DNA from 4 places in the Dietzia sp. WMMA184 genome. Region 3 is predicted to be linked to each of the others. Evidence: predicted binding sites of a transcription regulator. Region 3 holds the regulator's gene; each other region holds the start of a gene.
The links. The regulator LexA, encoded in region 3, represses DNA repair genes until DNA is damaged. The targets are predictions, from matches to a motif close to CGAACANNTGTTCG.

Region 1 (4,192 bases), 3.2 Mb from region 3:
GCTGGTTCCCGCCAAGCCGTGGAAGGCGATCGGCCCGCTGCTGACGCTCCTGCCCGAGAAGGTCAGCCGCCGCTTCGTCTGACCCACTGGTGGCCCCACCCGGGCCCCGACGAGGGCCGCGCCGGTCATGCCCGGCGCGGCCCTCGTGGTGTCAGAAGGGTGGTGGGTCGATGAGTTCGTCGAGGCGTTCGTGGAGTAGGGCGCGGATGCCTTTTTCGATGTCGCTGTGGTGGGGTTTGTTGCGGGCCCACCAGCGGCTGGCGCTCTCGGGGGTGGCGCTGGCGGGAGTGGCTTTCTCGGGCGTGGTGTCGGTGGCCGCGCTGGTGGTGGCGGCGGCGCCGGCGGCGTCCGTGCCTGTGCCGTTCCCGGTGGCCTTGCCGTTCCCGGAGGTGCCCGTCCCGGTGCCGGGGGCGGGTGGGGCGGGGTCGTAGGTGCGGGCGCGTTCGGCCTTGCGGCGTTCGGTGTTGCGGCGTTCGGTGCGGTGGCGGGAGGCGCGGCGGGACCAGAACGTCGGCTCGGCGTCGGCCTTCTCGTCGCCGGTGGGGTCGGGGCTGCGGCGTTGCTGCCGGGTCCACGCCTCGGTTTCGGCGTGGGCCTGTTCGCGCCGGTACTTGGCAAGTGGGCCGGAGGGTCGGGTGAGCATGGTCGAGCCGTCCGGGGTGCGCACGGTCAGGGTGCCGTCGGGCTGCAGTTCGTAGATCCAGTCCGAGAAGGTCTTGAACCGGTGATGACGCCGGCACATCGCGGCCAGGTTGGCCTCGATGGTGTGCCCGCCCCGACGGGGGTCGGCGTGATCAAACGGCACCACATGATCCAGATCACAGGCCTCGGCCGGGATCGCGCAGCCGGGGTGGCGGCAGGTGCCATCGCGCAGCCGGATCCGGCGGGCCAACTGGGCGCTGGGCCGGTATTTCAGGGCGGCCCGGGAGTCGTCGGCGGCCCCGATGCGCGGGTCGATGGGCTCGAAGGTGGCCCCGTCGCTGGTGGCGAGCATGTCGAGCAGGGCCTGCAGGGCGGCCTGGCCGGTGCGGGTGAACTCCACCCGGGCGCCGCCGGCGTCGCGGGCGGTGTTGCCGGTGGCGATGACGGTGACCTTCGGCCGCAACGCCACCCCGGCACCAGGCGCGCCGGGCTGACCGGGCCGACCGGCGCGACCAGCGGCGCCAGCTAGGCCGGCGTCGCCGCACACCAGGGACATCAGGGCGTCGGCGCGCCGCTCGGCGATCGAGTAGTCCTCGACCTCGCCAGCGGCCGCGCGATCGCCCGCGTTGGCGGTGTCGGCGTTGGCGGTGTCGGCTTGGGTGCTGGCGGCGGCTTGGGCGTCGGCGTACTTGTGGTCTTTCACGCGCTGGTCGAGGGCCTCGGCCAGGACGGCGGCTTCCTCGGTGGCCAGGATCGCCGACACGCTCGACATGCCATCGACGCCCTTGTGGAACCGCACCCCGCGGGTGCGGGCCGCCTCCTGGCGGCGCAGGCGGATCCCGTCGGCGTCGTAGCGGGCGATGATCGCATCGACGTTGCCGCGGATGGCTTTCTCACCAAGGCGCACCCCGCCCTCGATCGCGGCGAGATACTCCTCGACGACCCGCCGCTGCACCGCCTCGAGCACATCGACGTGGACGGTGGCCATCTGCGAGGCCAGTATCTTCGCGGCCTGCAGATCCAGCCGCCCCTGCGCCATCGCGGACAGGATCTCCGGATACCGCAAGTGCAGATCGACAGCGAAAGTGATCATCCGTTCGGCCCGGCCCGTCGAGATCGCCATCGCCGACACCACGTACCCGGCCGCGACATCGATCGGATCGAGCACCGCATGACCGGGCCGACACTCACCGCTGCCCGCCCCGGACTCCTCCCGGCGTTGGCATTCGACAAATAGCTCGTAGCAGGCCACGAACCGGCGCGCCGCCGCGCGATTCTCGCCCATCCACCCCTCACGCGCCGCCGCCCGCAGCTCCGACAGTGAAGAGGGCGAGGCGGAAGACGAGGAGGCGCCGGCCGCACTGCCGCCCGGCGACGACGAACCACCGGACGGGAACGAGCCGCCGGACGAACGGTCTGCGTTACCGCCCATGTGCCCCACCCCCTGACCGTGCGCCGCCTACCCGGTGTCGAATCTGTGTTCTATAATACGCACACACATTCGACTAGGCAAGGGTTTTCCCCCGGCGCACCGGGGGAGCACCGGGGGCGCACCGGGGGTCGAGCAGCTAGGCCGAATCGCGTGGTTCCGGGCCGACGACGTCGAAGAGCATGGCGGTGAACTGCCCGTCGGTGTCGACTTGACGACGGTGGAGGCGGAGCCGACGGGGCAGCAGGGGTCGGCCGGAGCCGAGGACGACCGCGCACTGATGGATCCACACCCGGTCGAGCAGACCGAGGTCGGCGAACTGCCCGGCGAGGTCGCCGCCGCCGACCACCCAGACGTCCCGCCCCTCCGCGGCCTCGACGAGGCGGGGGTGCAGGTCGGCGATATCGCCGGCGAAGTATTCCACGCCGTCGACGGGGTCGAGGTCCCGGTGGGTGACGACCCAGGTGGGCTGGGAGTACGGCCAGACGAACGGCTGGCCGTCCTTGGTGAGATCCCGGCGGACCCACTCGAAGGTGTTCGCACCGCAGACGATCGAGCCGACGCCGGCGAAGAACCGGTCGAAGTGGAGCTCGGGCACCGACTCGTCATCGGCCCCGGCAGTCGACCCCGGCGCGGCGCCTCCGGGAGTGGCGAACAGCCAGGAGAGGCTTTCGTCGTCGTCGGCGATGTACCCGTCGAGGCTCGTCGCGGTGCAGTAAATCGTGGCCATGCTCAAGAATCGCACGGTGGCGCGCCCCGCGCGAGGGGGACGGCGCACCCCGCTGAGCGGGCCGGGCGCACGAGCCGGCGCGGGAGACGGCGCCGGTGCGGGCGTCAGCGCCGGCCGCGTGCCTCGCGGTAGATCTCGACCAGGGAGTCCGTGGAGGAATCGAAGGTGGGGCCCGGGTGGGTGTCGGCGGTGAGGGCGCCCAGCAACTCGCCGGCCTGGGCCTTGCCCAGCTCGACGCCCCACTGATCGAACGCGTTGATGCCGAGGATCGCGGCCTGGGTGAACACGATGTGTTCGTACAGTGCGATGAGCTGGCCGAGGACACCCGGCGAGAGCGACGGCGCGAGGATCGTGGTGGACGGCCGGTTCCCGGGCATGACCTTGTGGGGCGCGAGAGTCGGGTCGACGCCGTCGGCGAGGACCTCCTCCTCGGTCTTGCCGAACGCCAGGACCCGCGACTGCGCGAACAGGTTGGCCATGAGCAGGTCGTGCATGGACACCGCGTCCGACCCATCGGTGGGGTGGGCGTCCAGGTCCGTGCCCGGGCGGGCGATCCCGATGAAATCGACGGGAACCAGCTGGGTGCCCTGGTGGAGGAGCTGGAAGAACGCGTGCTGGCCGTTGGTGCCGGGCTCGCCCCAGTAGACCTCGCCGGTGGGGTAGGTGACATCGGAGCCGTCGAGCCGGACCGACTTGCCGAGCGACTCCATGGTCAGCTGCTGCAGGTAGGCCGGGAACCGTCGGAGGTCCTGGGTGTAGGGGATCACGGCCTTGGACTGCGACCCGAGGAAGCACGTGTACCAGATCCCCAGCAGCGCCATGAGGACCGGTGCGTTGTGCTCGGGCGCCTCGGTGGCGAAGTGCTCATCCATCGTGTGGAAGCCCTCGAGCAGTTCGATGAACGCCGGTGGCCCCACCGTGATCATCACCGACAGCCCGATGGCGGAGGAGACGGAATATCGTCCACCGACCCAGTCCCAGAACTCGAACATGTTGTCCGCCGCGATGCCGAAGTCGGCGACCTTCTCGGCGGCGGTGGAGACGGCGACGAAGTGCGAGGCGATCGCGTCCTCGGAGCCGAGGGCCTCCACGAAGTGCCGGCGCGCCGCGTGCGCGTTGGCCATGGTCTCCTGGGTGGTGAACGTCTTGGAGGCGACCACCACCAAGGTCGTTGCCGGGTTGATCTCCGCGAGGGTGGCCGAGAGGTCGGCGGGGTCGACGTTGGAGACGTACCTGGCGCTGATGCCGGCCGTCCGGAACTGCCGCAGGGCGCTGTCGACCATCACCGGGCCAAGGTCGGAGCCCCCGATGCCGATGTTGAGCACCGTGTCGATCCGCTCGCCCGTGTGTCCGGTCCACTCGCCGGAGCGGACGCGGTCGGAGAAGTCGGC
Region 2 (4,192 bases), 720 kb from region 3:
CACCTGGGTTCCAGGAGGCGGGCAGGGCGTCCGCGCGGTCGGTGTTCGGGGAGGCAGAAGCTGGAGTCGTCACCCGACCATCCTAGGCCGTGGACGCCGGGGCCCGGCACACGCCGTCAGCCCCGGTGCACCCGAGGTCAGTCGGCCAGTCCCAGTCCGTGAACGGCGTCACGCTCCGAGACCAGCTCCGCCACCGACGCGTCGATGCGGGCTCGTTGGAAGTCCCCGATCGCCAGTCCTTCGACGACCTCCCACTCCGCGCCGCGGCTGCGGCAGGGCAACCCCGTCACCACACCCGGCACGGTGCCGTACTGCCCCTCCGACGGCAATGCGACCGTGGTCCAGCTCTCCCCACTGGTGCCGTGCACCCAGTCGCGCATCTGGTCGACCGCCGCGCCGGCGGCCGAGGCGGCCGACGACGATCCGCGCACCGAGATGATCTCGGCTCCCCGGTTCGCGACCCGTGGGATGAACGTGTCGGCCAACCACTCCTCGTCGAGCCCGGAGGTGACCGGCTCGCCTCGTCGCGTCAGGTACGACACGTCGGGGAACTGGGTGGCCGAGTGGTTGCCCCAGACCACCACCCCGTCCAGGTCGGCGACCGGCGCTCCCAGCCGGGTGGCGAGCTGGCTGAGCGCGCGGTTGTGGTCGAGCCGCATCAGGGCGGTGAAGCGACCGGCGGGGACGTCGGGCGCGTGTCGGTGGGCGATGTAGGCGTTGGTGTTGGCGGGGTTGCCCACCACCACCACCCGCACGTCGTCGGCGGCGTGGGCGTTGATGGCGCGGCCCTGTTCCCGGAAGATCGCCCCGTTGGCGGTGAGCAGGTCGGCGCGCTCCATCCCCTTGCCGCGCGGCCTGGCGCCCACCAGGAATGCCGCGTTGGCGCCGTCGAACGCGGTGTCCACGTCGTCGGTGATCTCGATCGACTCGACCAGCGGGAGAGCGCAGTCCTCGATCTCCATCGCGACGCCCTCCGCCGCGACCACGGCCGACGGGATGTCGAGCAGACGCAGGCGGACCGGGGTCCCGGGCCCGAACACCAGCCCGGAGGCGAGACGGAACAGCAACGAGTAGGCGATCTTTCCGGCGGCGCCGGTGACGGTCACGGTGGCCGGGGTGGCGGTGACCGGGGTAGAGGTGCTCATGTGGGACGGACCTTCCGGGGACGACGACGGGGTCGGTTCCCACAGTAGTGAGAATCCGACCCCGCCTCCCGCCTCCGCGGGCGGTGTACACCTGACGTCCACCCGAGCGTCGACTCAGGCGTGGATCTCGGCGCCCGTCTTCCGGCGGACCTCGTCGATGGTCACGTCCGGCGCCAGTTCGACGAGTCGGAAGCCCTCCGGCGCGATGTCGAGGACGCACAGGTCGGTGACGACCCGCTGGACGCAGCCCTTGCCCGTGTACGGGAGCGTGTTCTCCTGCATGAGCTTGAGGTCGCCCTTGCGGGTGACGTGGTCCATCATCACGATCACGCGGTCGGCGCCGTGGACGAGGTCCATCGCACCGCCCATGCCCTTGACCATGGCGCCGGGGACCATCCAGTTGGACAGGTCGCCGGACTGCGAGACCTGCATAGCGCCGAGGACGGCGACGTCGACGTGACCGCCGCGGATCATGGCGAAGGACTCCGACGACGAGAAGAACGCCGCCCCCGCCTCGGCGGTGATGGTCTCCTTGCCTGCGTTGATCATCTCGGGGTCGAGCTCGTCGTCCGTCGGGTACGGCCCGACGCCGAGGATGCCGTTCTCCGAGTGGAGGGTCACCTGCACACTCTCGGGAAGATATCCGGGGATGAGGGTGGGCATACCGATACCGAGGTTGACGTACTGGCCGTCGGTGAAATCCGCGGCGATGCGAGCCGCCATCTGCTCGTGGGTCCAGCTCATGGCTCAGGCCTCCCTGGTGGTGCGGATCTCGACGCCGGTCTCCTGGCGGCCGACCTCGACAATCCGTTGGACGAAGATGCCGGGGATGTGGACGTTGGCCGGGTCGATCCCGCCCGGCTCGACGACCTCCTCGGCCTGCACGATCGTGATCCGACCGGCCATGGCCACGTCCGGGTTGAAGTTGCGAGCCGTCCCACGGAACTGCAGGTTGCCCACGGTGTCGGCCCTGTGGGCGTGGACCAGGGCGAAGTCGGTGACGATCCCGCGCTCGAGGACGTACTGTTCGCCGTCGAAGACCCGGACCTCCTTGGGCTCGGACGCCTTGGCGACGCCCCCCTCGCCGTCATAACGCAGCGGCAGGCCCCCGTCGGCGACCATCGTGCCGACGCCGGCCGGGGTGTAGAAGGCGGGGATGCCGGCGCCTCCGGCCCGCATGCGCTCGGCGAGCGTGCCCTGCGGCGTGAGCTCCACCTCGAGCTCGCCGGAGAGGTACTGGCGGGCGAACTCCTTGTTGGCGCCGACATACGAGGCCGTGGTCCGGGTGATCCGGTGCGATTCCAGAAGCTTGCCCAGGCCGAAACCGTCGGTGCCGCAGTTGTTGCTCACCGTGCTCAGGTCGGTGGCGCCCTGCTCGAGGAGCGCGTCGATGAGGACGGCGGGGATGCCGACCAGACCGAACCCGCCCACGGCCAGGGAGGCACCGTCGGGGATGTCCGCGACCGCGTCCGCGGCCGACGAGAAGATCTTGTTGGTCATGTCACGAACCCTATCCGGTGTTCGCATCTTGTACAAGTGTTCGCCCTTCGCACGATCTCCGCGTATCGTGGTCCCGAACCGGAAACCAGACGCACGAGAGGACCGACACCATGCCCGCCACCCTGTCCCACGAGGTCAGCGGACCCCGGTCCGCCGACACCCCCGTCCTCGTCCTCCTCGGATCACTCGGGTCCGACCGTTCGATGTGGGACGCGCAGGTCCGGGACCTGTCCCGCGACCACACCGTGGTCGCGGTGGACCACCGGGGCCACGGCACGTCCGAGGTCGCCCCCGGGCCGTGCACGATCGCCGACCTGGCCGCCGACGTTCTGGCCCTGCTCGACTCGCTCGACGTCGACCGGTTCCACGTGGCCGGGTTGTCGCTCGGTGGCGCGGTGGCCCAGTGGCTCGCCGTCCACGAACCCACCCGCGTGCTCTCCACCGCCCTCCTGTGCACCGCCGCGAAGTTCGGTGAACCGTCCGGCTGGGCCGATCGCGCCGCCGCGGTCCGCGAGGGCGGGACGGCCGCGGTCGCCGACGCCGTCGTCGCACGGTGGATCACCGCCGCGCGGGCCGAGGCCGAGCCCGAGCTGGTCGCCGGGCTCCGTGAGATGGTCCTGGGCACCCCGGCCGAGGGATACGCCTCCTGCTGCGACGCGCTGGCCGGCTGGGACAACCGCGCCGAGCTGGGTCGGATCTCCTGCCCCACCCTCGTGCTCGCCGGGGAAGAAGACCCCTCCACTCCCCCGGAGGTACTGCGCGAGATCGCCGACGGGGTGCCCGGAGCGGACTTCGTCGTCGTCTCCCCGGCGGCCCACGTGCCCACCGTCGAGATCCCGGACCGCATCACCGACGTGCTCCGCCGACACCTCGACGCCGCACGGAACACGGGCGCGGCGTGACCCGCCCCGACGTAGTGTCGACCCCGGCCGGGTCCGTGGACGACGGCGGCGACCGCCCGGCCTCCCCCGACTTCGTCCAGTCGCTCGCGCGCGGCCTGGCGGTCATCCGGGCATTCGACGCCCGCCAGCCACGCCAGACCCTCAGTGACGTCGCGCGCAACACCGGACTGACCCGGGCGACCGCCCGCCGCTTCCTCCACACCCTCGTCGAACTGGGCTACGTGGACACGGCCGACTCTGTCTTCTGGCTCACCCCCCGGGTCCTCGACCTCGGGTACAGCTACCTGTCGGCGCTCCCGCTGACCGATCTCGCCCAACCGCACCTGGAGAAGCTCAGCTCGCGGCTCGGCGAATCCTCGTCCGTGGCGGTACTCGACGGCCCCGACATCGTCTACGTGGGGCGCGTCCAGGTGCGTCGCATCATGACCATCGGCATCACCATCGGAACCCGGTTCCCCGCCTACGCCACATCGATGGGGCGGGTCCTGCTCGCCTCGCTCCCCGCCGAGGACCTCGACGCCTACCTCGCCGCGACGGACCTGCGGGCGCTCACCCCCCACGGCCTCGCCGACGAGTCAGCGCTCCGCGCGGAGCTGGCGCGGGTGGCAGAGCGCGGGTGGTGCGTCGTCGACCAGGAACTCGAGC
Region 3 (4,192 bases):
GTGCGGGTGGACATGGGGGAGCCGCGACTGCTCGGACTGTCGTCGGCGGAGGTCGGTGGCCGGACGTTCGCCGGGCTCGCCGTCGACATGGGCAATCCGCACCTCGCCTGTGTGGTCCCCGATCTGGACGCCGCGGACCTCGCCGGGCTGCGGGTGCAGGAGGCCCCCGGGTACGACCGGGCCTTCTTTCCCGACGGCGTCAATGTCGAGATCGCCACCCCGATGGTGGACGGTCGGGTCTCCATGCGGGTCCACGAGCGGGGATCAGGGGAGACCATGTCCTGCGGAACCGGAATCGTCGCGACCGCGGTCGCCGCGCTGGCCGACTCGGGGGAGGCGACGGGCGACGTCGTCGTGGTGGTCCCGGGCGGCGAGGTGGAGGTATCACTGACCGGTGCCGGGTCCTCGCTCACAGGGCCGTCCACACTCGTCGCCCACGGTCATTACCACCGTGGTCGGTAGCACACCGTCTCGAACGGGACACCGGGGGGCCCGGTGTGAGAAGATGAACCCGAATGACTACTGATCACACGGCCGCTGACCGGCCGACACGCGACCTCGATCCATCCATCGGTGAATTCCAGCTCGAGGAGAGATCCTCGATGCGCCGGGTGGCGGGGCTCTCCACCGAACTCCAGGACGTCAACGACGCCGAGTACCGCCAGCTCCGACTCGAACGTGTCGTGCTCGTCGGTGTCTGGACCGAAGGGTCCGCCGCGCAGGCGGACGCCGCGATGGACGAGCTCGCCCAGCTCGCCGAGACCGCGGGATCGGAGGTGTGCGACGCGCTCATCCAGCGCCGCGACAAGCCCGATGCCGCCACGTACATCGGGTCGGGCAAGGTCAGCGTCCTCAAGGACGTGATCGCGGCGACCGGCGCCGACACCGTCATCTGCGACGGCGAGCTCACCCCGGGGCAGCTGCTCGCGCTGGAGAAGGCGGTCAATGTCAAGGTCATCGACCGTACCGCGCTGATCCTCGACATCTTCGCGCAGCACGCCACCAGCCGTGAGGGCAAGGCCCAGGTGTCGCTCGCCCAGATGGAGTACATGCTGCCCCGTCTGCGTGGGTGGGGCGAGTCGTTGTCCCGCCAGGCGGGCGGCCGTGCCGGCAGCAACGGCGGCGTCGGTCTTCGCGGCCCGGGTGAGACCAAGATCGAGACCGATCGGCGCCGGATCCGCGAGCGGATGGCCCGTCTGCGTCGCGACATCAAGGGGATGAAGCAGGCCCGGGACACCAAACGGCACCGTCGGCGTTCCACTCCGGTGCCGTCCATCGCCATCGCCGGATACACGAACGCCGGGAAGTCCAGCCTGCTCAACAGGATCACCGGAGCCGGCGTCCTGGTTCAGAACGCCCTGTTCGCCACCCTCGATCCGACGACGAGGAAGGCCGAGTTGCCCGACGGCAGGGCGGTCGTCTTCACGGACACCGTGGGATTCGTCAGGCATCTGCCGACCCAGTTGGTCGAGGCCTTCAGGTCGACTCTTGAAGAGGTCGTCGACTCCGAGTTGCTCCTCCACGTGGTGGATGGTTCGGATGCCTTCCCGCTCCGCCAGATCGAGGCGGTGCGCAAGGTGATCAACGAGGTGGTGGAAGAGCAGAACGCGGAGCGGCCTCGGGAACTCCTGGTGATCAACAAGATCGACGCCGCGGATCCCGTGGTCCTCACCGAATTGCACCACGCGCTGCCCGACGCCGTGTTCGTCTCGGCGGTCACCGGGCAGGGTGTCGACGAACTCCTCGAGAGGATCACCCAGATCGTCGCCTCCGGGGACACCGAGCTGACCCTGTCCGTCCCGTACTCCCGCGGGGACGTGGTGTCGCGGGTCCACGCCGAGGGCGCGGTGGTCGAGGAGGAACACACCCAGGACGGAACCCGGCTGGTGGTCCGGTTGCCCGCGTCCGTGGCCGGCGAACTGGACGAGTTCGCGGTCCGCGATCCACATGACGGCGCCGCCTGACCCCTGCGGGGACGGGCGGCGCGTCGTTCGAACCGGGACTCAGAGTTTCCGGAACACCGTCACGACCTTGCCGAGGATCGTCGCGTGCTCGCCCGGAATCGGGCTGAACGACGGATTGTGGGGCAACAACCAGACTCCGCTCGAGTCGTTCCGGAAGGTCTTGACCGTGGCCTCCCCGTCGATCATGGCGGCGACGATCTCCCCGTTGTCCGCGACGTTCTGCCGCCTGACCACCACGTAGTCGCCATCGCAGATGGCGGCGTCGATCATCGACTCGCCGACGACCTTGAGCATGAACAGATCACCTGACCCGACGAGGTCCGCCGGCAGGGGGAAGATCTCCTCGACGGCCTGTTCCGCGAGGATGGGCCCGCCCGCCGCGATCCGGCCGAGGACGGGTACGTAGACGGGTTCGACCGCGCCTCCCGGACGCTGGGGCTCCGGCGCAGGTGACCGGCGGCCCCGTGACTTCTGCCCCGGGACACCGTGGACGTCGACCGCGCGCGGCTTGTGAGGATCCCGCGTCAGGAAGCCCTTCTTCTCCAACGTGCGGAGTTGATGCGCCACCGACGACGTGGACTGTAAGCCGACCGCGTCCCCGATCTCGCGGATGCTCGGCGGATAACCACGCTCCTTGACGGTGTCGTGGATGTGCAGGAGAACGCTCTTCTGTCGGTCCGTCAGTGACTCGAAATCGGGCTTCGGCATCTCGTGGGGTCCCTTCGGCGAATGGATGTTCGACGCTGTGATCTGTCTACACCCTAGTGCCAACCACCGCCTTGCGCCACACACGTGTTCGAAGAAATTCCTCTGCGAATCGTGATTGTGTCGGAGTCGCGTGATACAACTCTAGGGGAGTTCGGATTCGAACAGATGTACTGAGACAGACATACAGGTGTGCGAACCCTGATCGCACACCGTATCGAGTAGGGAGCCACCATGACCGTTGTCGAGCTTCAGTCCCACCCACGTCCGGCCGTGCGGTGGACCGAGGTCTGCCCCGATGACCATCGTGGACAGGGCGCTCACCTCGACCGGCCGAGAGATGTGTCGGTGCTCGTGCGTCCCACGCCTGCGCCGCGGCGCACGCTGGTCCGACCCGAGGGCAATCGGCTGGCCGTCACGTCCGCCCGTGCGGGGAACCTCGTCCGGCCGCGGGTGGCGGCCCGTCCGGCCACCGTCACATCGGTCGCCCCCGGTCGGCGTGTACTCGTGCGCCCGGTCTCGACGGACCGCGCGCGGGCGTGCCACGTCGAGGCCCCGGTGTCCACCGGGGTGGTCGACGACGTGCCGGCCTGGGCACTGCTGGCGTGCGGGATTGCATTCGGCGTGATCATGCTTCTCGCAGTGGCCTTCCTCGGCGGACCCGCCTACGCGTGACCGGGCAGCGGGCCTCCTAGAATGGACCGCGGGCGGCGGTCTGCCACCCCCGCGTTCCGTCAGGCACGATCCGGGACGTGTGAACTCCGGTCGACGAAGGGCCCCACGGGAATGTACTGCCCGACATGCCATCACGAGGACTCCCGGGTGATCGACTCACGATCCGTCGACGAGGGACAGGCGATCCGGCGTCGACGGGAGTGCCCCCGGTGCGGACACCGGTTCACGACGCTCGAGACGCCACTGCTGACGGTTCTCAAGCGGAACGGGGTGACCGAGGCGTTCAGCCGGGACAAGGTCGTTCGCGGTGTCCGCCGCGCGTGCCAGGGACGATCGGTCGACGAGGACGCTCTCCGTCGCCTCGCCCAGCAGGTCGAGGACGCAGTGCGCTCCGGCGGTGTGTCCGAGGTTCCGGCCCACGAGATCGGGCTCGCCATCCTGGGCCCTCTGCAGGATCTGGACGAGGTCGCCTACCTGCGTTTTGCATCCGTGTACAAGCAGTTCAGCTCGGCCGACGACTTCGAACGCGAGATCATCGCCCTCCGAGAGCGTCGCGCGAGCCGCTGACCGCGCAACGTCATCTGGACGACCGTGGGGCGAGCGCAGACGCCACCGCCTTGTCGATCCGCTCTGCCGACACTGGACGGGCCGTACCCAGTGACTGCGCGAACAGCCCCACCCGGTACTCGGCGAGCATCCACCGCAGATCCCGGCACGCCCGCGCCCCGCCCGGCCGCCGTCGCAGGGCCGCGCATGCGTCCTCGACGGTCGACTCGGAGCGGCTCAACTTCGCCGTGAGCTCGCCGTGCCGGGCGGGAGACTTCTCCGCGAGGTCCAACCGGACACCG
Region 4 (4,192 bases), 1.3 Mb from region 3:
TCACCACCATGTTGACCGGCGCCTTGGCGTAGCCCGGCTCCAGCTTGTCGGCCTCGGACCCGAGCTGGCGGAGGTCGAACGGCTTGGGCTCGACGGACCGGCCGCCGAGACGCCCACCGGGAGCCTCGGGGTAGTAGTCGGAGTAGTCCTTGACCCACTCCAACCGCAGGGGGCTGTTGGCGAGGACGAAGTCCAGGACCTCGGGACCGCGGTCGACGTAGGTGTCGATCTTCTCGGGCTCCACCGCGTCGCCGATGATCGAGCGGAGGTACGTGCGGGCCGCCTCCGGGGTGTCCAGGACGCCGTCGCGTCGGAGCACGGAGTTGTTGGGGATCCACACGCCGCCGCCGGAGCGCGCGGTGGAGCCTCCGTAGTGCGGGGCCTTCTCTACGAGGACCACGCTGAGGCCCTTCTTTGCTGCAGCGAGGGCGGCCGTCATGCCTGCTCCACCGCTGCCGACGACGACGACGTCGAATTCCTGATCTGCCATGTAGAACACGTTATAGAACTGAGCGCCGTGGCGCCAGACGGCCCAGGTAGCATCCCCCTCATGCTCAACGAGGAGACCCGCGCCACACTTGCCCAGCGACTCTGGGACGCCGAGTCGGACGTCGCGCCGATCGCGCCGCTGACCGACGACCATCCTGACATGACCCCGGACGACGCCTTCGAGATCCAGCTGGTCAACATCCGCCGCAGGCTCGATGCCGGCGCGGTGGTGACCGGCCACAAGGTGGGCCTGGCGTCCAAGGCGATGCAGGAGATGATGGGCGTCGACGAGCCCGACTACGGGCATCTGCTCGACACGATGGAATACCCCGAGGGCACCGCGATCGAGGCGGCCCGGTTCTGCTTCCCGCGGGTCGAGGTGGAGGTCGGCTTCATCCTGGGCGCCGACATCCCGCCGGAGGGATGTTCCCAGGAGGAGGCCGCCGCGGCGATCGAGTGGGTCGTCCCCTCGATCGAGTTGATCGACTCCCGCATCCGGGACTGGAAGATCACGCTGCCCGACACGATCGCGGACAACGCCTCGTCGTGTGGCTACGTGGTGGGCGAGCAGCGGGTCCGGCTCGCGGACATCGACGTCGCGGCGATCGACGCGACCCTCTACAAGAACGGCGAGTTCCTCGCGTCCGGGCGTTCCGACGCGGTGCTCGGTAACCCGCTCAATTCGGTCGGGTGGCTCGCGTCGACGGTCGCCAAGTTCGGTGTCCGTCTGCGCAAGGGCGACGTGATCCTTCCGGGCACCGCGATCCGCGCGATGGACGCCGCCCCGGGCGACAGCTTCCGCGCCGAGTTCGCCGGGCTGGGCGACGTCACCATGGACTTCCGCTAACCGTCCGCGGCCAGCGCGCGACCGGCCGCCGCGGCGACGCGGGTGACCAGCGGCTCGAGCCGGGCCAGCGCGCTCTCGTCCGCCGCGCTGGCGGACAACGCGGCGACGGCCCGCGTCCCGCCTGCGCGCTCCTCGTCGTCGTCGTCGAACACCGGCGCCGCCACGCAGTACAGGCCGGGCGTGAGCTCGGCGCGGTCGATCGCGCGTCTCCTCCGTCGTATCTCGGCGAGCTCCACCGCCAGGGCGTCGGGGGAGGTCACAGTGGTGTCCGTCCACTCGACCAACGGCTCCTGCGCCACGCGCTCGGCCGCTGCCTCGTCGAACGCCAGCATCGCCTTTCCCACCCCTGTGCAGTACGCCGGCAGGCCGCCGCCGATCCGCGACGGCGACGGGATCGGCCGCGGCCCGTGCAACTTGTTGAGGTAGACCACCTCGTCGCCGTGCAGGGTGGCCAGGTGAACGGTCGCGCGCGTGGCCTCGAAGAGGTGCGCGAGAAACGGTGTGAGCACCCGGCGGATCCGCTCGTACGCCGGCGAGACCGGGATCGGGTCCAGCTCGTGCACCAACGGCCCCAGCCGGTAGCGCTGCCCGATCCTCGTCACCGCGTCGTTGCGCTCGAGCGCGGCCAGGAGGCGCAGCGTCGTGGACTTGGCCAGCCCGGTCTCGCGCGCGATCTCACTGAGCGTCATCCCTGTCCCGCCCGCCGTCACGCGTAGCACCTCGAAGGCGCGGTCGACGGGAGAAGAGGGGGGCTCGGTCATGCGGTGAGTGTAGCGCGCGGGTCGGACACCGGAGGCCGGGCGGATCGAACGCTTGCGCTAACACCTGCAGTGCCGTACTGTCGAACACAAGTTCTAAATCGAGCGCGAGGGGGGTGGGGGAATTGTCGACGACGAAGTCACTGTTCGCGGTTCCGGAATCCCTGGGCGGGCTCGACTCGACGGAGGTGAGCGAGGCGGCACGGGCCGCGACCCTGGCGCAGAACCGGGCAGGTGCGACCCGGCTGGAGGCGGCAGCGGCCCTGGTCGAGCAGATGTCCCGGGCGGATGAGGTCGGCACGGGCGTCGACCGCACCGAAGGGGTCGCCGGGAGCGGTGCTCGTGCACGTTCGGCATACGCACGGTTGGACCCGCAATCCAGGGCTCGTGACCATCTCGTGGCGGCCTGTCAGCTCACGTGCTGGCACGCCGCGCGTCTGGTCACCGCCGGGGTCCAGATCCATTCGCGGCTCGCGCGACTGCGGGCCTCGGTGGAGCGCGGGGTCGTTCCCGAACAGCTCGCCATCGACATCGCCTGCAAGCTGGCCGAGGTGCCCGACTCGATCGTCTCGGACGTGGAGGACGAGGTCGTGGCGGGCATCGTCGACGACCTGGACGGCGGTGACCGGCCGACTCGCAATTCGGTGGACGGCCGGATCGATGAGGCCGTCGGCCGGCTCGACCCGGAGGGCGCCGAGGATGCCCGGGCCCGGGCGGCGCTCACGCGTACGGTCCGGTTCCGGTCGGGCCGGAACGGGATGGCCTCGATGTGGGCGAAGCTGCCTCTGGCCGATGCGGAGTTGCTGCGGGGACGTATCGAGACCGACGCCCGCGCTGCCTCCGGAGACGGGGTGCCCGGCACGCTGGATCAGCTGCGTGCCGACGCTCTCGCCTCCCTCGCCGTGTACGCCCCGGCGCCCGCCCCGGCCCCGGCGCCCGCCGACGCCGGCGGGACGGACTCCGGCCCGGGGGACGACGGATCGATCGAGCTGGGTGAGGTCACCGTGGGTGCGGACATGCCCAGGCCGTCGCTCGGTAACGCCGCCGCAGCCGGCCGGCCGATCCGGGTGAGCGTGATCGCCGCGGCCGCGCAGGGGCTGCCCAACCGCGTGGAATTCGTGCACGGCGCATACAGCAGTTACTCCTGGTTGTGCCAGCAGTTGCTGGAGGGCGCCGACGCACGCGTGCGGTTCGAACTCGTCGACCCCGCCCCCGGCGTGCTCGACTCCCCGGAACACGCCCTGCGCTACCTGATCACCCCCGCGATGGCGGAGCGCATCCGCATGCGCGACGGCACCTGCCGACATCCGGGGTGTTCGGTTCCCGCGGAGGACTGTGACGTGGACCATGTGATCGCGTTCAACACGAAGGATCCCGAACTCGGCGGGCCGACCACCGAGTGGAACCTCGTCTGCCTGTGTCGGAAACACCACCGGGAGAAGACGTTCGGGACCAACGCCTACAGGCCCGGCCCACTCGGCGAACTGATCATCCTCACCGACACCGGACACCAACACCGCACCAGACCCAAGGGCCCCTTGGCCCGTGCGCGCGACGCCATACGGGAACGCGAGTGGAACGCCTTCGCCGACCGGCTCATCAGCGCAGACGGTCACCTCACGAACCCTCCGGGCGCGGCCCGGGCGCGCGCACGGCCGGCCTGAGTGCCGGCGTGCACCGCCCTGGAGTGCCGCGATTTCACTGAGTGGCACAACCTGTTGTCCCGCGAGCCCGCCCGCGCGACACTTCCGTCATGACAGACAAGACCAAGCTCACCGCCGCGATCGTGGGGTCCGGCAACATCGGAGCCGACCTCATGTACAAGCTCGAGCGCAGCGAGTACATCGAGCCCAAATGGATGATCGGCATCGACGCCGAGTCCGAGGGCATGAAGCGCGCCGCCGACCACGGCCTCACCTGCATGGCGGGCGGCGCCGACGAACTGCTCACCTCCATCGAGGCCGGTGGCGAGAAGCCCGACCTGCTGTTCGAGGCCACCAGCGCGTACGTGCACAAGGCCTACGCGCCCAAGTACGAAGAGGCCGGCATCATCGCCATCGACCTCACCCCGGCCGCGGTCGGCCCGATGGTCATCCCG

Region 1: the regulator LexA is predicted to act here: its motif matches at 2,133-2,146, upstream of CK206_RS16815 (HNH endonuclease signature motif containing protein).
Region 2: the regulator LexA is predicted to act here: its motif matches at 2,656-2,669, upstream of CK206_RS05275 (CoA transferase subunit A).
Region 4: the regulator LexA is predicted to act here: its motif matches at 2,179-2,192, upstream of CK206_RS07780 (HNH endonuclease signature motif containing protein).

What each region holds. Positions count from the first base shown of each region.
Region 1 is NZ_NXEI01000001.1:3,626,553-3,630,744, forward strand. Features, by position in the region: gene CK206_RS16810 (SDR family oxidoreductase) at 1-82, shown strand, start outside; gene CK206_RS16815 (HNH endonuclease signature motif containing protein) at 152-2,074, opposite strand; gene CK206_RS16820 (dihydrofolate reductase family protein) at 2,211-2,801, opposite strand; gene pgi (glucose-6-phosphate isomerase) at 2,906-4,192, opposite strand, start outside.
Region 2 is NZ_NXEI01000001.1:1,143,764-1,147,955, forward strand. Features, by position in the region: gene CK206_RS05260 (valine--tRNA ligase) at 1-73, opposite strand, end outside; gene CK206_RS05265 (malate dehydrogenase) at 138-1,145, opposite strand; gene CK206_RS05270 (3-oxoacid CoA-transferase subunit B) at 1,260-1,889, opposite strand; gene CK206_RS05275 (CoA transferase subunit A) at 1,893-2,645, opposite strand; gene pcaD (3-oxoadipate enol-lactonase) at 2,756-3,547, shown strand; gene CK206_RS05285 (IclR family transcriptional regulator) at 3,583-4,192, shown strand, end outside.
Region 3 is NZ_NXEI01000001.1:423,844-428,035, forward strand. Features, by position in the region: gene dapF (diaminopimelate epimerase) at 1-462, shown strand, start outside; gene hflX (GTPase HflX) at 516-1,964, shown strand; gene lexA (transcriptional repressor LexA) at 2,004-2,714, opposite strand; gene CK206_RS01980 (hypothetical protein) at 2,904-3,344, shown strand; gene nrdR (transcriptional regulator NrdR) at 3,456-3,911, shown strand; gene hrpA (ATP-dependent RNA helicase HrpA) at 3,922-4,192, opposite strand, start outside.
Region 4 is NZ_NXEI01000001.1:1,691,552-1,695,743, reverse strand. Features, by position in the region: gene kstD (3-oxosteroid 1-dehydrogenase) at 1-499, opposite strand, end outside; gene CK206_RS07790 (2-keto-4-pentenoate hydratase) at 551-1,336, shown strand; gene CK206_RS07785 (IclR family transcriptional regulator) at 1,333-2,097, opposite strand; gene CK206_RS07780 (HNH endonuclease signature motif containing protein) at 2,211-3,758, shown strand; gene CK206_RS07775 (acetaldehyde dehydrogenase (acetylating)) at 3,848-4,192, shown strand, end outside.